DNA from 4 places in the Listeria immobilis genome. Region 4 is predicted to be linked to each of the others. Evidence: predicted binding sites of a transcription regulator. Region 4 holds the regulator's gene; each other region holds the start of a gene.
What was found. The regulator Rex, encoded in region 4, represses fermentation and respiration genes when NADH is low (regulators of the CRP and FNR family bind a similar motif). The targets are predictions, from matches to a motif close to TTGTGAAATATTTCACAA.

Region 1 (5,416 bases), on a different contig from region 4:
AATTCCTAACGTTGTCATCGTATTTCCTCCCGTTGCTTTTGTTTTATTATTTCAGTATAGGATAATTCGTCTACCCGAAATTTTTCTGAAAGTTCTTTTGTTACAATCATTCTATCTTCAAAATGATTTTCTTCATCCATAAACGCTGTGAATTGCAACTCCTTTTCATTATTGATATACCCCATAATGTAAGGAACTCCAAATGTTGCAACTCTACTCTTGGCAAAAGTTATCTGTATGTTTTCACCTAAATTGTACTTTAAGTATTATTCGATTTTCGTTTGCTCTTTTCTCAAATATTCTATCTCTAGTTTAACCTCTTTGCTAGGGAATAATTTTTTTGAATAATAACTCCCCCACATAAAGAAAACTATTGCCATGCCTATGAATCTTAATGTTACTAACAGAAAAATAGTTAATACTATTAAAACTATTGGTGTTTTTTCACAGCCATAAGTTTCCTCCCAACTGCTTGTTTACTAAATAAGTATAGCAATAATTTTCTAAAATATAATTGAAGTGAAAAAAGTTCATTGAATTGTCACAAAATGGTCTGTTTTCACGAAATCAATATGCTAATAACACACTTTTTGCTACAGTATTACACCACAAAAATACCGCAAGATTCTCTCGCGGCATTTTTCCTTATTTACAAGCTTCGACGCCTTTTTCCAAAATTTCCATTTGTAGTAGCGTTTCTTCGTCTGTTACTTGCTTCGGTTTTCCATTTATAATGGCTTCATAGAGATCATCGTACACACGACCATAATCGCCCACTTCGGAAATGACTTTCTCCTCATGCCATACTCCCGCATCATCCACATAAGTTAATGTGCCGTAATGTTCTGGTAAATCAATTCCAAAATCTTTATGACTCGGCATATAAAATAGTTTTAGATGTTCTTCTTGGCGATCTTTTGTTTCTTTCGTGAACATTCCTTTTTTTCCATACAAAACAAAGCTTGGACGAGCTTTAATGCGGAAATAGCTTGATTTTACCGAGACTTTTGTAATTCCGTAATAAAAATCAAGGTCAAAATAGTCGTTCATTCGGCCTTCTCCGAGTAATTGGCGAACATCATAATGAATATCGTCTGGTTTTCCGAAGTAAGAAAGCACTTGGTCGATGGTATGGCAACCGTGACCATACAAGTAACTATCATAAAACTTAAATTCATGGACAGATTCAGGGATTTCAGGTCGGAAATAATCATAATGCATTTCCACTTCCAAAAGTTCTCCTAGTTTTCCGCTTTCAATCACTTTTTGAGCTGTTAAAAAGTCAGAGTCAAAGCGGCGATTTTGATAGCATTGAACAATTAGCCCTCGCTCTGTTGCCAACTCAAAAATTTCTTTTGCTTCTGCATACGTCATCATAAATGGTTTTTCGACTAGGACATTTTTGCCATTTTCTAACACCTTTTTAGCATATTCAAAATGAGAGCTTTGTGTTGTCGAAATTGTAATTAGCTGAATTTCTGGATCAGTTAAAAGTTCCTCTAAGTCGGTTGTGTAGTGCACGCCTTCGATTTTATCCCAAGTTGCCGTTTTTGGATTTCGATTGTAAATTGTTTTCACTTGGATATTTTCGCGTTCTAAAATAAATGGTAGATGGTATCTGTTGGTGCTTTTTCCATTACCAATAAAACCCATTTTCAACATAATGATTCCTCCTTTTATTTTAACAAGTGGCAAAGGCTATGACTGTTGTGTGGGAACTGCCAATGATCATTCGGATATGTACTTTTTTCGACTTTAGCCGATTCATCCTCACTTACTCATAATACTATAAATCCTTTACCGCAAACAAATTCTAGCAACTAAAAAGCCTGCGAAAACACTTATTAAAAAGTGTCTCCGCAAGCTTTTCTAATCACAAACTATTACTCGGAAAATATTATTGTTCTTTTACAAATTCAGCTGATTTATCGCCAGCTTGACGACCAAAGATAATAATTTCAGCTACTGAGTTACCACCAATACGATTTTCTCCGTGCAAGCCCCCTGTTACTTCTCCTGCAGCAAATAATCCTGTAATTGGTTTACCATCTTTATCTAAAACTTCTGTATTAGTATTAATTTTCACGCCACCCATTGTGTAATGGATTCCTGGACCGATTTTAATTGCGTAATACGGCGCTTTAGATAATTCGTTTTCCATACCTGTAGTTCTGCCAAACGCTTCGTCATTTTTATTTTTCACGCTAGTATTCCAAGTATCTAACGTTTTTGTTAATTCTTCTTTTGGTACATTGATTTTGCCCGCTAGTTCATCAATAGTTGCGCCTTCTTCAACAAAGCCCATTTCGTCATATTGAGCAATTGCTTTTACGCGATCTTTTACACCTGAATCAAATATAAGGTAAGCTGATTTTTCAGGTAGTTTATTGATGGAAGCTGTCACATTATCACGTGTATCTAATTCATTCCCAAAACGTTTTCCTTCTTGTGAAACTAAAATGGCTCCCTCACCACGTACAGCTTCACCAATCAGGTAAGATTTATCTTGTTGCACAGTTGGGTGAACTTGGATTTGGTCCATATCAACTGTTGTACCACCAAGTTTTTCAATCATTTTAATACCGTCGCCAGTACTTCCTTCTTGGTTGGTTGTTACGTATCCTTTTAAGTCTGGACGTTCTTTTTCGATTAATTCTTTATTTGCTCCGTAGCCACCTGTTGTTACAACTACTGCATTAGAGCTGATATTTTTGTCTTCTTTATTATTAAGGCGTACTTTTACTCCAGTTACTTTTCCGTCTTGTTGAGTAATTTCTTTTACATCAGCGTTAACAAATACTGGAATTTTTTCTTCTTGGACATTTTTTAATAAACCGTCGACTAGGTATTTACCTACTGCGGAACCATCTTCTGGGCGGTGTGTACGTTTTTCGCTCATTCCGCCTGTGATAGTCAGGTTATTTAATTTAATATCCATGGAATCTAACCAATCAATCGCGCTTGCGGAATTGTCAACAAAGAAACGTAGCATTTCTTTGTCATTTGTTCCGTGACCACCTGCCAATGTTTCTTCGTAAAATTTATCGTTGCTATCGTTAATTCCTTGTTCTTTTTGGAATTTAGTTTCAGATGCATTCATACCGGAAGAGGCTTTCATAGTGTTTCCGCCTGCTAGTGGCATTTTTTCAAGAATTACTGGGTTCATTCCTTTTGCTTTTGCTTCGAGTGCTGCTGACATTCCTGCCCCACCTGCACCAACAATAACAATATCATATTTATCTTTTAATTCAGATGGATCTGTGTAGCTTGTTTTGGATGCTCCTGATGTTACTTCTGTTTTTTCCTTCTCTTTTGTTTCAACCTTGTCGCTCTTACTTGTGTTATTACTTCCACAGCCAGCAATGACTAGTACAAGTGATAGCAGCATGATGAGTGTTATTGACAACCTTTTTTTCATTTTCGTACCTCCACTTTTTTGAATAATTTTTCTTCTGTCTAAAAGTTTGTGATTATCTTAACATAATTATAGCATTAACTGCGATATCTTTACAGGGCAACTGAAGGATTTGTTAAAGTAAGAAAAAGAGGAATTTACAGACTTCTTATAAAAATGCTGCATCTTTTCCATAACTACTCCTCATTATTTCAACAAAATGATATAATAACAGCATCAAATGTTAAAGGAGCTACGCCATATATGATTAATAAGTATGAACCATTAAACCTCTATACCAATTTTAAAGATGCTGCAGAGCGTTATCCAGAAATGCCAATTCATTTTGATGAAGAGCTCGTCACTTTTCCAGAATTAGGACTACATACGACTTATAAAAAGTGTGAAGCGGCAATTATTCAAAAAGCAGCACACTTGCATAAATTTGGAGTTCGTAAAGCCGATAAAGTCATTGTTTATAAATCAGCCAAATTTGATTCCTATGTTTTAGCTGTTGCGATTTCTTATCTTGGTGCAGTACCAATCATGGTTTCGCCTCACCTTCCAGCATCAACAATTGATATTTTTGTTAACAGACTGGACGAACCTTGGTTGCTTTTTGATAGTGAAACTTCTTCTAAAAGTCATCAATTAAATAATTTACCGGACAGCCGTTTGATCAATGCTGAACAAGTGTTTAAAACACCAATTGGCGATTATACATGTCCGCAAGAAGAGCTTCCAAAAGATATGATTGCTTATATGACCCACACTTCCGGAACAACAGGAATACCAAAACTGATTGCCCACTCTGCGAATTCAATGGGCTGGAGAACAAAATATCAACGCCGTATTCTTAATTTCATCAAACCAAGAGACCTTGTTGCTTTCCATATATCGCCTGTACATTCTCGCTTTAATATTGGTGTTTCTTCCTTGATGTCGCTTGGCTTCCCACTGCTTCCAATTGCCAACCCATCTAAAGAAAATATCACTAAAATATTACGTGAATATAAACCATATGTACTTGAAACACATCCAAATCACTTTGTACAATGGGCTTCCCTTGCGCGCGAAAAACCAGATGTATTTGAAAGTATTAAATTTTATCACTCTACATTTGATGCAATTAATAAAGAAACGATGGCTACTTTCTTACGCACATCGTCTTATAAAAAACCGATTTTCTTACAAATTTATGGTCAAAGTGAATGTGGACCGATGATTTTACGTGCTCATACATTAAAATCCATCGAAACGTTAAATGCACGTGATATGGGAATTGGCATGCCTGGACTTACAGAAGTTCGTATTGTCGATCAAGATGGAGTCTCTGTACCAGCTGGTGTTAGCGGGAATATTCAAATGCTTTCCAAAGGGCGCGCACTGACGTATTACAAAGAAGAGGCTCGTTTTGAAGAAAATGTTTATGGCCCTTGGTGGGATAGTGGCGATTATGGTATGAAAGATGAACTTGGTCGCCTATTCTTACAAGATCGCCAAGTGGATTTAGTGGAAACGATTGATAGCACCCTTGCAATTGAAGATAAACTACTTGATACACTAACTTTCTTGGATGAGGTCGTAATCATCCGCGGCAAAAATGGTAGCCCACAACCAATTATCGCCGTCCATGGTGACAAAGAAATGAAATGGGATCCTTGGTGGAAAGCAGTTTCTGATTTACCACATATGAACGAACCTATCGTAATGAAATATGAAGACATCCCAAGAACTGCAACAATGAAAGTACAACGTCTGCAAATGGAACGGGAATTACTGAATAAATAAAAAAAGCGTGTTGATTGGTAACCACTGGCCTATTAATGTGGGTCAGTTCTGTTTGAATCCCGAATCAACACGCTTTTATTTTAGTGCGAATATTTAAGTCACTTTGTCAATTTACAATTATTGACAAAAATTACTAATATTTATTATTCATTACCTCCCATCTAAATCTAGCTTTGGATTTTTGATTGAATTATTGATACTTTTTTGTTCTTTTTCTGTTATATTTGGTTT
Region 2 (5,416 bases), on a different contig from region 4:
TTGTGGAAAATACACAAATTTTCGGCTATGAATCACTCACCCGCCTACAAACAAATCATTGGAATGCTATAAGTGACTTTATCCAGGAAGCGGAACAAGAAGGTTTGCAAAAAGCATTTGAATTACTAACACTTCAAAATGCCGTTAAATGCTTTCACAAACACGACGATACCCCATTATTTATCAATATTTCCTACGATACTTTTTTAGATAACCAACAAGAACTTCAAGATACACTTCTTGATAACGGGAAAATAGTTTTTGAATTTTTGGAAACATCCAAGCTACCACAACAGCGAATGAGTGACTTAGATAAACAACTTCTTTTATTCCAAAAAAATCATGATACTAAATTTGCTATTGATGACTTTGGCTCGGGATACGCCGATTTACATCGTGTATTTGCACACCATTCTGATTTTGTAAAAACCGACCGCTTATTATTACGAGATTTATTTCAAAGTGATGGTAAAAAAATCTTCTTTGAGCAACTAAATAAGTATGTTAAAAAACATCATAAAGCTTTAATAGTGGAAGGTGTCGAAACAAAAGAGCAATTAACCTTTTTACAAGATATTGGAATACCCTATGCGCAAGGTTATTATTTCCACTAAGCTAATATAAAGAAAATCTGAACTTTATCAGATTTTCTTTTATTTTGAATAAGTTGTTATTCTTGTTTTCCCCATGTAAAATAGAATTGAAAACGAAAGGAGCACTTAAAAATGACTTTGAAAACAGGTTTGGATTGTTTAAATGATCCCCTTTTGAATAAAGGTACCGCTTTTTCAACAGAAGAACGCATTCAATATCAATTAGAAGGCCTTATACCACCAATTATCGAAACAATAGAACAACAAGCTGCGCGCATAGAGCACCAAATAAGCAGCTTACCATCAGCAATACATAAGCACCAATTATTAACCAATTTGTATAATGAAAACCGAACACTTTATTATTACATGGTAACTAAAAATGTGACGGAATATTTACCCATTATCTATACACCAACAATTGGCGATGCGGTAATGAGCTATCACAAAGACTATACAGCTCCTGATGATGCATTATTTATTGATGCGTTTGCTCCTGAACAACTGGCTACAACTTTGCAAAACTATGCCAATAATCACACCAATATTGATATGATTATAATTACAGATGGAAAAGGTGTGCTCGGCATTGGAGATTGGGGTGTTAATGGAGTGAAAATCGCCATTGGGAAGCTTGCTGTTTATACAGTCGCTGCTGGTCTTGCTCCTGAACGTGTATTACCGATTATTATTGATGCCGGTACTAATAATGAGGTGCTCCTAAATGACCCTCGTTATTTAGGCCACAAACGTCCACGCTTATCCGAAACAGCATATGATAACTTTATCGCTTCATTTGTGGATGCGATAAAAACCACTTTTCCAAATGCTATTCTTCACTGGGAAGATTTTGGCAGAGCAAATGCTAGTCGAATTTTGCAAAATTATCGTCATAAAATTTGTACTTTTAATGATGATATTCAGGGAACTGGCGCAATGGTTGTTGCTGCTGCTCTTGCTACGATTAATGTTTCCAAAATCCCTTTAAGTAAACAAAAAATAATTATTTTTGGAGCTGGGACTGCTGGAATTGGCATTGCCGATCAACTAAGTGGAGAGTTAATGCGTGAAACTGGCCTTTCTTTTGAAGAAGCCAAAAAGCAGTTTTATCTTGTTGATCGTGCTGGGTTAGTTTTGGATAATATGAGTGACTTAACAATTGGGCAAACAAAATATGCGCATGCTCCTGCTGACTGGAAAGGCACATCAACAAAAACATTAGAACAGTTAGTAGAGCTTATTCAACCAACCATGCTGATTGGCTGTTCAGGTGTTGCTGGGGCTTTTACCGAGCATCTCATTCGAAAAATGGCTGCACATACTGAACGACCGGCGATTTTGCCGCTCTCTAACCCTACAAAATTAGCAGAAGCAACCGCAGAAGATTTAATTAATTGGACTGATGGTAAAGCGCTTATTGTTACAGGCAGTCCCTCAAAACCTGTTGTATTTCAAGATACGACTTACGAAATTGGTCAAGCGAACAATGCGTTACTTTATCCAGGGTTAGGTCTTGGAGCAGTAGTTACCCGCTCTAAATATATTACAGATGGAATGTTAGCGGCTGCCTCAAAAGCTGTTGCCAACCAAATTTCTGCTGTTAAACCCGGAGCTGCTCTTTTGCCTCACGTTAGTACACTTAGAGAAACATCCCGCCAAGTAGCCATCGCTGTTGCTAACCAAGCTATTTCTGAAAAGCTACATCAAGTGGAAATGGATAATGTGACAACTGCTGTTGAACTTGAAATGTGGCAACCAACTTACAAAGGAGTTTAGTTATGTTCTATAAAACAAAGCAATTACTAGATCAACTAGTCCAAAATGGCTCTACTCCTGGAATCAGCTATCAGATTAAAACAGCAGATTTTGAAGAAACTAGCATACTCGGGTTAAAAGCTGTTTTTCCAGAAGCAGAGTTATTACCAAGAACAAAAGATAATATTTATGATATTGCCTCTTTGACAAAAGTAATTGCAACTACTACTCGTGTTTTACAGCTCATTGAACAGCAAAAATTCCAACTACATGACAAAATCCAAACCTATTTACCTGATTTTCAATATTCTAATGTAACTATTCTACATTTACTGACTCATAGCTCTGGTCTCGCAAAAAATATTCCTAATTTCGAAATGCGCTCAGCAACAGATGTTATGCGTTATGTATATGCCACACCACAAGAATGTTCACCAGGAACAAATGTCACCTATGCAGATGCAAACTTTCTTTTATTGGGGTATTTAATTACTAAGTTCGATGGAAATTATGAAGAAGCCATTCAGAAAAATATTCTTGAACCGCTCCAAATGAGCCACTCAAGCTTCCATCCAGCACATAAAAAACAAGTTATTCCGACAGAACTTGATCAAGTGCGAGGGTTAATTCAAGGAGACGTACATGATTTTAAAGCATGGACAGCAAAATCTGGAACTGGACATGCTGGACTTTTTAGCACACTAGATGATTTAGCCAAATTTCGTGATGCTCTTTTATTTCATCATGGAGCACCTATATTATCTGAACATATGCTCCAGCAAATGAGAATTAATCACACACCAGGACTTAATCGGTCACGGGGACTTGGTTGGGATTTACTTGGAGATTCTGTTTTATATCATACTGGATTTACCGGAACATTTATGATACTTGATTTAAAACAACAAGCTAGCCTAATTGTTTTATCAAACCGAGTGCACCCTAGTCGAGCCAATCCAAATTTTGTATTAAAAAGAGACGATATTGTTGCTAAGTTTTTAGAAGAAGTTACTACTCAAAAATAACCCTAATCACTTATTAAGATTAATTCCTACTTTAGAAAACCGGAAATTCTCCACATTAAATATTGGAGAATTTCCGGTTTTCTATCTCTATGTAGCTTACAAAAAAGCATCCATCCAACTCCCTACCCTATTTTCCCCTAAAAAACTGTATTAACACAGTGTATGAAAGCCTTTTCTAGTTATATAAAAGAAATTTATTTTCTTTGCTATTTTATATTGTTTTCGTTTTCACAAAAGAGTATGCTTTTTAAGTAAAGAAAGATTCGTGCGTTAGGAATCTGCTTTTAAGTGAAAGACAGCACAATTAAAGGAGGAAATTATAATGACAAAAGCATGGGATGGTTTTAAAGGAACCACTTGGCAAGAAAACATCAGTGTAGGTGATTTCGTTCAAAACAACTACACTCCTTATGATGGCGATGAAAGTTTCTTAGAAAAGAGCACACCAAGAACAACAAAACTAAATGAAAAAATTAATAAATTAGTAGAAGAAATGGATGCAAAAGGTGGCGTTCTTGATATGGATAACGCCATTGTATCAAATGTCGCTTCTCATAAAGCTGGTTATGTTGATCAAGAAAATGAAGTTATTGTTGGTTTACAAACAGATAAACCTTTCAAATTAGCTTTCATGCCAAACGGTGGACTTAGAACTGCGGAACAATGTTTAACAGACAATGGCTATTCTATCGACCAAGAATTACATGACTTTTACGTAAAAAATCGTTCTACAGCAAATGACGGTATTTTTAGAGCTTATACAGATGATATTAAACGTGCGCGTCACTCTCATATCGTTAGTGGTCTTCCAGATGCATACTCACGCGGAAGAATTATCGGCTTATATCAAAAACCTGCACTATACGGTGTAGATCGTTTAATCGCTGAAAAACAACAAGACTTGAAAAAAATTGCAATTTCATCCGATGAAAATATCCGTTTACGTGAAGAAATCTGGTTGCAAATCAAAGCGCTTAAAGACTTAATTGTTTTAGGTAACGAATATGGTCTAGAACTTGGCCGTCCAGCAGAAAACGCAACTGAAGCTGTACAATGGACTTACATGGGGTACCTTGCTTCTATTAAACAAGCAAATGGTGCTGCAAGCTCATTTGGTCGTATTCCTATTTTCCTTGATATCTACATCCAACGTGATTTAGAAAGAGGAATTATCACTGAATTCGATGCTCAAGAATTAATCGAACAACTAACTTTAAAATTAAGAATGGTACGTTTTGCAAGAACAGATGGCTATAATGAACTTTACGCTTCCAACCCAACTTTTGTAACAACTTCTATGGCTGGTATGGGTGCAGACGGTCGTCATCGTGTTACTAAAACAGACTATCGTTTCTTACATTGCTTAGATAATCTTGGAAACTCTGCTGAACCAAACTTAACTGTCCTTTGGGATGCTCGTTTGCCTGAAAGCTTTAAAGAATATTGTATGAAAATGAGTGTAAAACATTCTTCTATCCAATATGAAAATGATAAATTAATGCAAGATGAAGGCTACGGCGATATGCAATGTATTAGCTGTTGTGTTAGCCCACTTAATCCAGAAGCAGACAAAGATAAAGGTGAAACACATAATCTGCAATATTTTGGTGCTCGTGTTAACGTGCTTAAATGTCTCCTTGGTGCAATCAATGGTGGTAAAGATGATCTTCATAAAAACCAAGTATTCGACGTTGTAGAACCAATTACAACTGAATACCTTGAATACGACGAAGTACTAGATAAATTTGATAAATCAATGGACTGGTTAACTGACACTTATGTTGACGCAATGAACATCATTCACTTTATGACAGATAAATACAACTACGAAAGTATGCAAATGGCATTCTTACCTTCAAAAGTAACAGCTAACATGGGCTTCGGAATTTGCGGATTCGCGAATGTAGTCGATAGCTTAAGTGCCATTAAACATGCGAAAGTAAAAACCATTCGTGATGAAGATGGATTTGTTTATGACTATGAAGTAGAAGGCGACTTCCCTCGTTACGGTGAAAACGACGATCGTGCTGACGATATTGCCGT
Region 3 (5,416 bases), on a different contig from region 4:
ATAAAGACTTATTTAGAAGGAAATGCGGATACTATAAAAATTGGTGATGCAATGAATCGAGCACAAAATTATTTGGAGACTTTAACAGTTAGTGATAGTAGTTTAGAAAATTTAATTAAAGTTGCTAGAAATAATGGAGCTGATGGAGCTAAACTTACTGGCGGTGGCAGAGGTGGTTGTATTATTGCTGTAGCCAAAAACCAAGAAATCGCTGAAAAAATAACAAAAGCACTTCATAAAGCTGGTGCTGCACAAGAATGGATTTTTACGATAGGAGAAGGTAGTTATGAGAGCGACAGCCATTGCACACACGAATGTGGCGCTAATTAAATACTGGGGAAAACGCGATGAACAGCTGATTCTACCTGCAAATAGTAGTTTATCCTTCACTGTAGACAAATTTTATACAAAAACAACAGTAGAATGGGACGAAAATTTAAAACAAGATAGATTTATTTTAAATGGAGAACAAAAAACGGACGCGAAAGTAACCCGTTTTATTGATAAAATGCGTGAAGAATTTGGTTTGACAGCAAAAGCATTGATAACCTCTGAAAATCATGTTCCAACTGCAGCAGGTCTTGCATCATCAGCTTCAGCATTTGCCGCTTTAGCGCTTGCTGGTTCGAGTGCTGCGGGCAGAAATGACACACAACAATATATTTCAAAATTAGCCCGTTTCGGCTCTGGATCAGCTTCTCGCTCCGTTTATGGCGATTTTGTTATTTGGGAAAAAGGCGAACTAGCAGATGGTAGTGATTCTTTTGCCGTTCCTTTTACAAAAAAATTAAGTGATAAAATGTCCATGGTTATCGCTGTAGTTTCTGACAAAGAGAAGAAAGTTTCTAGTCGTGACGGAATGCGCTTAACTGTTGAGACTTCTCCTTTCTTTAATGATTGGGTTGCCGCTGCTGAGACAGATTTGAAAGAAATGAAACAAGCTATTTTAGACGAAGACTTCATCAAAGTAGGCGAAATTACCGAGCGCAATGGGATGAAAATGCATGCGACAACACTTGGAGCAGAACCACCATTCACTTATTTTCAGCCGTCTTCGCTTAACGTAATGGATGCTGTTAGAGAACTTCGAGCAGAAGGTATACCAGCCTATTTTACTATGGATGCTGGGCCGAATGTTAAGGTTATTTGTGAGCGTCAAAATGAGAAAATCGTTGCAGAAAAGTTGTCGGGACTAGCCAAAAACATTCTAATTTGTCATGCCGGTAAGGAAGCGAGTGGTGTATCAGATGAAAACTAAACTACAAGTTAAAATACCTGGAAAATTATATGTTGCTGGCGAATATGCCGTTGTGGAATCGGGGCATACGGCTATTTTGACTGCTGTTAATCGTTATATAACATTAACTTTAGAGGACAGTGAGCGAAATGAATTATGGATTCCGCATTATGAAAATCCTGTTTCTTGGCCAGTTGGCGGGGAACTTAAACCAGACGGAGAACATTGGACTTTTACAGCGGAAGCCATCAATATTGCAACTACTTTTCTAAAATCAGAAGGAATAGAATTAACACCAGTCAAAATGGTGATTGAAACAGAATTAATAGATAAGTCAGGCGCTAAATATGGATTAGGTTCAAGTGCAGCAGCAACCGTGGCGGTAATCAATGCACTAATGAAAAAATTCCACCCAGAAATATCCATGCTAAAAAAATTCAAATTAGCTGCCTTATCACATTTAGTTGTTCAAGGTAATGGTTCTTGTGGTGATATTGCTTCCTGTATGTATGGTGGATGGATTGCTTATACAACTTTTGATCAAGAATGGGTGAAACATCGGTTAGCTTATAAATCACTTGAATGGTTTATGAAAGAACCTTGGCCGCTTCTTGAAATTGAAACTTTAGAAGAACCAATACCTACTTTTTCAGTTGGTTGGACTGGAACACCTGTAAGCACAGGAAAATTAGTATCACAAATTCATGCATTTAAACAAGAAGATAACAAAAACTATCAGCAATTTTTAACAAGAAACAACCAAATTATGAAACAAATTATTCAAGCTTTTCATACAAAAGATGAGGAACTGCTTTATTCCGCTATAAAGGAAAATCGCCGTATCCTTCAAGATTTGGGAACAAAAGCAGGAGTCAATATTGAAACAAGCTTATTAGAACAATTAGCCGATTCAGCTGAAAAAAATGGCGGAGCTGGAAAATCTTCTGGTTCAGGTGGCGGAGATTGCGGAATAGCTTTTTCAAAAACACCAGAATTAGCAGAAAAACTCGTTCATAACTGGGAAAAACTAGGTATTAAGCATTTACCTTTCCATACAGGCAAAGTGCAAATAACGGAATAAATGAAGACAGTAGACAAAGATATTTTGTTTACTGTTTTTTTGTTTTAAATTTCACAATCAAGGGAATAGAGAATAGAATAAAAGTTTGTGAAATATTTAATATATCAAGTTTTTGAACTAAGGTATTAAATCAGATATAATGAGTTAGAGTATGAACATAGTGATTCTAAAAATGCTAACCAATTTTAAAAAAGTTTGTGAGTTTTTTTAAGAAACAATAAAATAACAGCATTTTTTCAGTTACATAGGAGTTGTAAAAAAGCTTCTTTCAGCACTCCAGGAATGGTATTTTTGCGCAAAAATACACATTAGAAAACATCAAAAGGAAAAGAGGGGATTCGAGTGTCAAAGTTACTTAAATCTTTGCTACTCACAGCAATGCTTGGGGTTACCGGCTTGATAAGTGGTTGTGGCGATTTGACAGTACTTAATCCAAAGGGACCAGTTGCAAAAGGTCAGTCGGACTTAATTATTTATTCGATTATATTTATGCTGGTTATTGTACTAACGATTTTTGTATTGTTTACGATTATGCTAGTTAAATATCGTGAACGAAAAGACATTTCAAACTATGAGCCGGATATGCATGGTAGTAAAAAACTGGAAATTTTTTGGACATTAATTCCAGTTGCTATCGTTATTGCACTGGCTATTCCGACTGTAAAAACAATTTATGCAGGGGAAGAAGCGCCAAAAGTGACTTCGCATAAAGATCCAATTGTTATTTATGCAACAAGTGCAGACTGGAAATGGATTTTTAGTTATCCAGATGAGTCCATCGAAACGGTTAACTACGTAAATATTCCAACAGATCGTCCAGTACTGTTCAAATTAACTTCCGCAGATACAATGACAAGTTTTTGGGTGCCTCAATTGGGTGGTCAAAAATATGCAATGTCTGGAATGACGATGAATTTATATTTACAAGCGGATGAAGTTGGTACATACAAAGGGCGTAATGCCAATTTCAATGGTGAAGGTTTTGCAGATCAGCGCTTTGATGTAGTGGCGCAATCTGAATCAGACTTTAAAAAATGGGCAAAAGAAACAAAAGCAAATTCACCAGTTATCACACAAGACATCTATGACCGTCTTTTAATGCCTGAAAGCTCTAAGAAAAAAACTTATTCTGGCACGCATTTAGCATTTGTTGATGTTGCTGCTGATCCAGAGTACGTTTTCTATGCTTATAAACGTTTTGGATATGAAATGACAAATCCACATAATCCAAATACAAAATCAACCATTTCTGATGAGCCGCTTCTACCTGTTCGTCCTGTTACCGTGACTAATCCTCAATTTGAGCGCCACGATATGGAGCCACAAATTATTAAAAATGGTGAGGGTTACCACGAGGATAAACACCGTGAGGACGAAATGAAGAAAATGGAAGAAGACATCCAAACAAATGAATTCAATAAAAAAGAATCGGATGACGCAGGGAACTAAAAGGGGGGACATAAGGCATGAAATGGAATGAGTTTATCGTAACCGGCGACCCGATGATCCTAGGTGCACAGATATCTATTGTGCTTGCTAGTGTTGGTATCGTTGTGTTACTAACTTACACTAAAAAATGGAAATGGCTCATGAAAGAGTGGATTTCCTCTGTTGATCATAAAAAAATTGGTATTATGTATTTACTTGCTGCGGTTTTAATGTTTTTCCGCGGTGGTGTGGATGCGCTGATGATGCGTACCCAGCTCGCTTTACCGGATATGAAATTTTTAGATGCACAGCATTACAATGAAGTGTTTTCTACGCACGGAACTATTATGATTTTATTTATGGCAATGCCGTTTATTATTGGTCTTATGAACATTGCAGTACCACTTCAAATTGGTGCACGTGATGTGGCATTTCCGTTTTTAAATAACTTAAGTTTTTGGACATTCTTTATGGGTGCGATGCTATTTAACTTATCATTTGTAATTGGTGGTTCGCCAGACGCTGGTTGGACAAACTATGCGCCACTAGCCACAGATTTTAGTGCTGGATATGGAATTAACTTCTACCTTCTAGGGGTTCAAATCGCGGGTATTGGGACACTAATGACGGGGATTAACTTTTTCGTTACGATTTTACGAATGCGTACAAAAGGTATGACTTTAATGAAAATGCCAATGTTTACTTGGTCTTCATTAATTACAAGTTTAATTATTATTTTCGCTTTCCCAGTTTTAACAGTGGCACTTGCATTAATGTCATTTGACCGATTGTTTGGGACTGCATTCTTCACACTCACGAACGGAGGGCTCCCGATGATGTGGGCCAATTTATTCTGGGTTTGGGGGCATCCAGAAGTGTATATCGTAATTTTACCGGCATTTGGTATTTTTTCCGAAATCATTTCTACGTTCTCCAGGAAAAAACTATTTGGTTATCCGGCGATGGTTGCTGCGATGGCTGTTATTTCTTTACTAAGTTTCCTGGTTTGGGTCCATCACTTCTTCACGATGGGATCAGGAGCGCTTGTTAACTCCTTCTTCTCTATTACCACGATGATGATTGCGATACCAACCGGGATTAAGATATTCAACTGGTTATTTACGATGTATAAAGGACGAATAACCTTCACAACCCCAATGCTTTGGTCGCTTGCTTTTATCCCTAACTTTGTTGTTGGTGGGGTAACTGGGGTTATGCTTGCGATGGCTGCGGCCGACTATCAATATCACAATACGTATTTCTTAGTTTCGCATTTCCATTATGTATTAATTGCTGGAACCGTGTTCTCCTGTTTTGCTGGGCTTACATACTGGTATCCAAAAATGGTCGGTTACAGATTAAATGAAAAAATTGGTAAATGGTTCTTCTGGATTTTCGTTGTTGGATTTAATGTTTGTTTCTTCCCGCAATATTTCCTAGGACTTGATGGTATGCCTCGTCGTATCTACACTTACGTACAAGGTGATGGCTGGACAACACTTAACTTTATTTCCACAGTCGGTGGCTTCTTAATGGGTGTAGCATTCTTGGTTCTTTGTTATAACATTTATTACAGTTATAAAAATTCGAAACGAGAAGTTACTGGTGACCCTTGGAATGCACGTACACTTGAATGGGCTACAAGTTCTGCTGTTCCGCCAAAATATAAC
Region 4 (5,416 bases):
TTTGCTCCCATGTTTTCAAATGGATCTTCTAATTCAATTTCTTTCGCAATCGTTACACCATCATTGGTAATTAATGGGGAACCGAATTTCTTCTCTAAAACAACATTACGACCTTTTGGGCCAAGCGTTACTTTTACTGCGTTTGCTAATTGGTCCACACCACGTAACATGGCACGACGAGCATCTTCACTAAATTTAATATCTTTTGCCATTTTATATTTCCCTCCGATTAGTTAAGTTTTATTATTTGGTAATTGCTAAAATGTCACTTTCACGTAAAATCAAGTAGTCCGTGCCTTCATATGTCACTTCAGTTCCAGAGTATTTTGCAAAAATAACTGTGTCACCTTCGACTACTTCAAGTGATTCTTTTGATCCGTTTTCAAGGACACGACCTGAGCCAACTGCAATAATTTTACCTGTTTGTGGCTTTTCTTTCGCAGAGTCTGGTAATACAATACCACTTGCTGTTTTTTCCTCTGCTTCCAGTACCTCAATTACAACACGATCTCCTAATGGTTTTAACAATGTAAATGACCTCCTCTGATATAGTTGAACTTTCATTTTAGCACTCGACACATTAGAGTGCTAACACAGTTATTATGATACCAAACCTGACAAAAAATGCAAGTATAAACGTTCAAAAATGAGAGAATTCTAATTTGCGCTAGTGTCAGATAACTTGTACAATAAGGAGAGTTATTTCTGTTTATTTTAAGCACTTTTAGCTGAATTTGATTTATATAGAGAGGATGCGTTTTTTTGGCTAAACGTTATTTGACGATTGTTTTTGTTTATTTATTACTACTTTTTTCTGCTTCTGTTGGGATTCCAATTGTTTATCATATTTTTATGAGCACTACTTCCATTTCCAGTGTAGATGCCAATGCCTATAGTATGATTATTTGGTCGATTTTTTCTAATATTCTTTCGCTGATTATTATTTTCGCACTTCTTTATAAAAAGCCTGAGGAAAATAAAATCATTCTTGGTGAAAAAATGCCGCCGCTACGTAGTTTCCTTTGGGTTATTGGTGGAGTCATTGGTTTATATTTTGCGCAAATCATTTGTAGTATTATTATTTCGCTGATTTCCGGTAGTATTAATGAATCTGTTAATACAGAACGACTTGTGAATTTAACAAAAGCAGCTCCGATTTTCTTGTTATTTATTTCTATTCTTGGACCTATTTTAGAAGAACTTGTTTTTAGAAAAGTGATTTTTGGTGGTTTAAGTAATGTGATGAATATTCATGTCGCTGCGGTGATTAGTTCGCTTTTCTTCGGTTTGCTTCATGGGGATATTTCCTTCTTACTTACTTATTTTGTTATCGGGCTAATCCTTTGTTTTCTTTATACGAAAACAAAACGAATTTCCGTTTCGATGGGGGCTCATATTTTAATGAATACGATTGTTTTATTAATAAGTTTAGGTTTTATTGGAGGTTGATATGAAAAATTCATTAATCAAGCAAAGTTTTCTTTATTTTGCACTTGGATTGGTATTTGGCTTTTTTACTTTTGATCGTATAGTAGAATATGGCTATGATATTTTGGCCTATATTTTAATTGTCATGACGATGATTGATTTTGGCATTGGTATTGGCTTAATTATTGTTGGGCTTAAAAGGCGGCATAAAAAAAATCTGTAGAAAGCAAGTTTTTGCTTACCTTCTACAGATTTTTTTATTCGGTTTTCGCCGGATAGTTTTCTAGGAAATAAATCAATGTTTGTAATTCGGTTGTAAGATCGATGTGGTGTACACGAACTTGTTTTGGAACACTGATACGAGCTGGTGTAAAGTTTAAAATCCCTTTTACATCTGCTTCGATTAAGCGATCCACAGTTACTTGCGCCTCGTCAGCTGGAACCGTAAGAATAACTACTTCTACACCATTTTCACGAACAATTTCTTCCATATCATTTAAGTGATAAATAGGAATATCTTGTTGCACACTACCTACTTTCGCTGGATCTACATCGAATGCAGCAACGATTTTGATATTATTGTTTTTCATGAAATTATAATGTAATAGTGCTGTACCAAGGTTACCAACACCAATTAATGCTACATTTGTTTGTTTGTCTTGACTAAGTGTTTTACTAAAAAAGTCGAGTATGTATGCAACGTTATACCCGTATCCTTTCTTGCCTAATGCGCCAAAATATGAAAAATCACGTCGAATCGTCGCTGAATCAACTTTCACAGCTTCACTCAGTTCTGCTGATGATACTCGTTCCTTACCTGACTCATCTAGGTATTTCAAGTAACGATGATATAATGGTAAGCGCTTTGCTGTCGCTTGTGGAATTTTTGTTGTTTCCTCCATCATGCCTTCTGTCCCTTCTTCTTAAATTTTTTCTGAAGTTTGAAGCTTTTGTGAACTGTACTTCCTTTCACATGCTTGCTTATATACTATAAACATTTCACAAGGAATGCACAAACTTTTTGCTCACGACTTTAGAGCAAAGTTTTGTCCTGCAAAATATCTTGTCTTATCCTTCTTTTCTATTTTACGCTAAAATCACAAATAATGCGAGCGATTTCACAAACTAACCTAATATTAAACAAACGGCGGTTACATTGCGATTACTTAACTTTTAAGATAAACTGGTATAGAGAACATTCGAGGAGAGAGAATATGATTTTATTACAAGTTCAGCAAATTTCTAAATTCTTCGGTGCAGAAGTTATTTTGGATAATATTAAATTAGAAGTAAAAACGGGTGACCGTATAGCTTTAGTCGGTCGAAACGGTGCTGGAAAATCAACGCTACTTAAAATTATTGCTGGAAAAATGAGCTATGATAGCGGCATGATTTCCAAACCTAAAAGTGTAGAAATTGGTTATTTAGCACAAAACACCGGGCTAGAATCTACTAAGACGATTTGGGACGAAATGCTGAGTGTTTTCGCATCCCTTCGAAAAATGGAACAAGATCTACATGAAATGGAAGTTCGGCTGGGTGAACCAGAACTTTATAACCATCCTGAAAATTATCAAGCATTAATGAAAGACTATGACACTTTGCAACATACATTTAAAGAAAGTGGCGGGTATACGTATGAAGCAGAAATTCGTTCCGTTTTAAATGGTCTTCGCTTTTATCCTGCCGATTATGAAGTAGAAATCGCCTCGTTAAGCGGGGGACAAAAAACGCGGCTGGCACTAGCCAAACTGCTACTTGCTAAACAGGATATCCTTGTGCTGGATGAACCAACTAACCATTTAGACATTGAAACTTTATCATGGTTAGAAACCTACTTGCAAAATTACAACGGATCCCTGCTGATTGTTTCCCATGACCGTTATTTTCTAGATAAAGTAGTTAATCAAGTCTATGAAATCAGTCGAACGAAAATAGAACATTACAAAGGTAATTACAGTTCTTTTGTTAGCCAAAAACAAGCAAAATTAGAGCAAATGTGGAAAGAGTTTGATAAGCAACAAAAGCAGATTGCTAAATTAGAAGACTTTGTTGCAAGAAACCTTGTCCGTGCATCCACCACAAAACGAGCGCAGAGCAGACGAAAACAATTAGAAAAAATGGATGTTTTAGACCGACCTCAAGGCGATGAAAAAGCTGCTCATTTTGGTTTTCATTTTGAAAAACAAACAGGTAAAGATGTTCTCATGGTAGATAAGCTTAGTATTGGTTATGCCAAAGATAAGCAAGTCGCCGCTAACCTTACTTTTGAAATGAAACGTCAAGATAGCCTAGCGCTGGTTGGCCCAAATGGAATTGGCAAATCTACCCTTTTAAAAACACTTATACGTGATCTTCCGTCGCTTAGTGGTGACTTTCATTTTGGAGCTGGTGTAAAAATTGGTTACTATGACCAAGAACAAGCAAAACTCACATCGAATAAAACCGTTTTAATGGAGCTTTGGGACGATTATCCAGAGCTAAATGAAGTTAATATCCGTACAACACTTGGTAATTTTTTATTTTCGGATGATGATGTTTTAAAAAATGTCCAGTCGCTTAGTGGTGGCGAAAAAGCAAGGCTCGCACTCGCAAAACTCACTTTACTTCAAGCAAATGTCCTTATTCTAGATGAGCCTACCAACCATTTAGACATTGAAAGTAAGGAAGTTTTAGAAGCTGCTTTAATTGATTTTGAAGGAACGATTTTATTTGTATCCCATGACCGTTACTTCATTAACCGTATCGCTTCCAAAGTAGTCGAACTAGCGCCCGAAAAAGCAACTGTCTTCCTCGGCGACTATGACTATTATCAAGAAAAATTAGCTGAAATGAAAGAACTCGCACGATTAGAGGCAGAAGAACGCAGGGAAAACGGCGAAGAAGTAGCTGCCACTGCTTCGATGCGCAAAAGAAATTACCAAGAAGAAAAAGAACAGCAAAAATTACTTCGTCAAAGAAAACGCAAACTAGAAGAAATTGAGCAACAAATGGAAGAAACAGATACAATAATCGCTGCACTCGAACTTGAGTTAACCAAACCAGAAATTTTTCAAGATCATGAAAAAACGCTTGAAATCACTGGGAAATTAGATGCTGCAAAAGAGATTGTAGAAAAATTAATGGAAGAATGGGAAGAAATAAGTGAAGAACTAGAATCTATCTAATCTGCATAAAAAAAGGAGCATACAATGAAAAAGATTTTAATTATTTCTGGTTCTATTTTGATTGGATTACTTCTTATTATTACTATTAGCGCAAGTTTTTATTTATACAGCTATGCGTTAGCTCGCGATAATACAAGTATGGATGATCAGCCGACAACCGATGTGACAAGTGCTACTGCCAAACTAGCCAAGAAAAATCGAGTAGAAAATCAAGCGTGGATGGAAAACCAAAAACTCATTCATTGGACAGAAAAATCAAGTGATAATCTAAAACTAGAAGCCAATTATTTAGAAGCTGCTCAACCTTCTAATACAACTATTATTCTTGCCCATGGCTACCGCGGCAAAAGTGGTAAAGTCGAAATGGCGGGACTTGCAAAGATGTATCATGAAAAATTTGGTTATAACGTGTTAATGCCCGATGCCAGAGCGCACGGGGAAAGTGAAGGCGAAAATATTGGTTTTGGCTGGCCAGAACGAAAAGATTATGTACAATGGATTAATCAAGTGATTGATAGAAATGGGGAAGATGAATCCATTGCTTTACATGGGGTTTCCATGGGTAGCTCCACCGTTTTAATGACTAGTGGGGAAAATTTGCCAAAACAAGTCAAAAGTATTATTGCCGATTGTGGCTACACTTCCATGGATGCAGAACTTTCTTATCAACTAAAAGCAATGTTTCATTTACCAAGTTTCCCAATTATCCCAACCGCCAGCTTAATTAATAAATTCAAAGAAGGGTTTTACTTTAGTGAAGCTAGCGCGACGAATGCTGTTGCAAAAACTGATTTACCCATTTTCTACATTCACGGTGACAA

Region 1: the regulator Rex is predicted to act here: its motif matches at 3,465-3,482, upstream of HCJ45_RS03140 (flavocytochrome c).
Region 2: the regulator Rex is predicted to act here: its motif matches at 3,660-3,677, upstream of pflB (formate C-acetyltransferase).
Region 3: the regulator Rex is predicted to act here: its motif matches at 2,404-2,421, upstream of qoxA (cytochrome aa3 quinol oxidase subunit II).

The regions. Positions count from the first base shown of each region.
Region 1 covers NZ_JAASUA010000002.1:40,925-46,340, reverse strand. The annotation lists gene HCJ45_RS03155 (molecular chaperone HscC) at 1-18, opposite strand, end outside; partial or broken gene HCJ45_RS03150 (DUF1433 domain-containing protein) at 15-254, opposite strand; gene HCJ45_RS03145 (oxidoreductase) at 646-1,662, opposite strand; gene HCJ45_RS03140 (flavocytochrome c) at 1,898-3,418, opposite strand; gene HCJ45_RS03135 (AMP-binding protein) at 3,659-5,185, shown strand; gene HCJ45_RS03130 (J domain-containing protein) at 5,336-5,416, opposite strand, start outside.
Region 2 covers NZ_JAASUA010000005.1:128,246-133,661, forward strand. The annotation lists gene HCJ45_RS08380 (EAL domain-containing protein) at 1-614, shown strand, start outside; gene HCJ45_RS08385 (NAD-dependent malic enzyme) at 726-2,369, shown strand; gene HCJ45_RS08390 (serine hydrolase domain-containing protein) at 2,372-3,373, shown strand; gene pflB (formate C-acetyltransferase) at 3,696-5,416, shown strand, end outside.
Region 3 covers NZ_JAASUA010000003.1:195,498-200,913, forward strand. The annotation lists gene mvk (mevalonate kinase) at 1-330, shown strand, start outside; gene mvaD (diphosphomevalonate decarboxylase) at 287-1,258, shown strand; gene HCJ45_RS05715 (phosphomevalonate kinase) at 1,239-2,318, shown strand; gene qoxA (cytochrome aa3 quinol oxidase subunit II) at 2,661-3,767, shown strand; gene qoxB (cytochrome aa3 quinol oxidase subunit I) at 3,785-5,416, shown strand, end outside.
Region 4 covers NZ_JAASUA010000008.1:83,720-89,135, forward strand. The annotation lists gene groL (chaperonin GroEL) at 1-212, opposite strand, end outside; gene groES (co-chaperone GroES) at 244-528, opposite strand; gene HCJ45_RS11100 (CPBP family intramembrane glutamic endopeptidase) at 763-1,449, shown strand; gene HCJ45_RS11105 (DUF4305 domain-containing protein) at 1,451-1,651, shown strand; gene HCJ45_RS11110 (redox-sensing transcriptional repressor Rex) at 1,686-2,333, opposite strand; gene HCJ45_RS11115 (ABC-F family ATP-binding cassette domain-containing protein) at 2,643-4,595, shown strand; gene HCJ45_RS11120 (alpha/beta hydrolase) at 4,620-5,416, shown strand, end outside.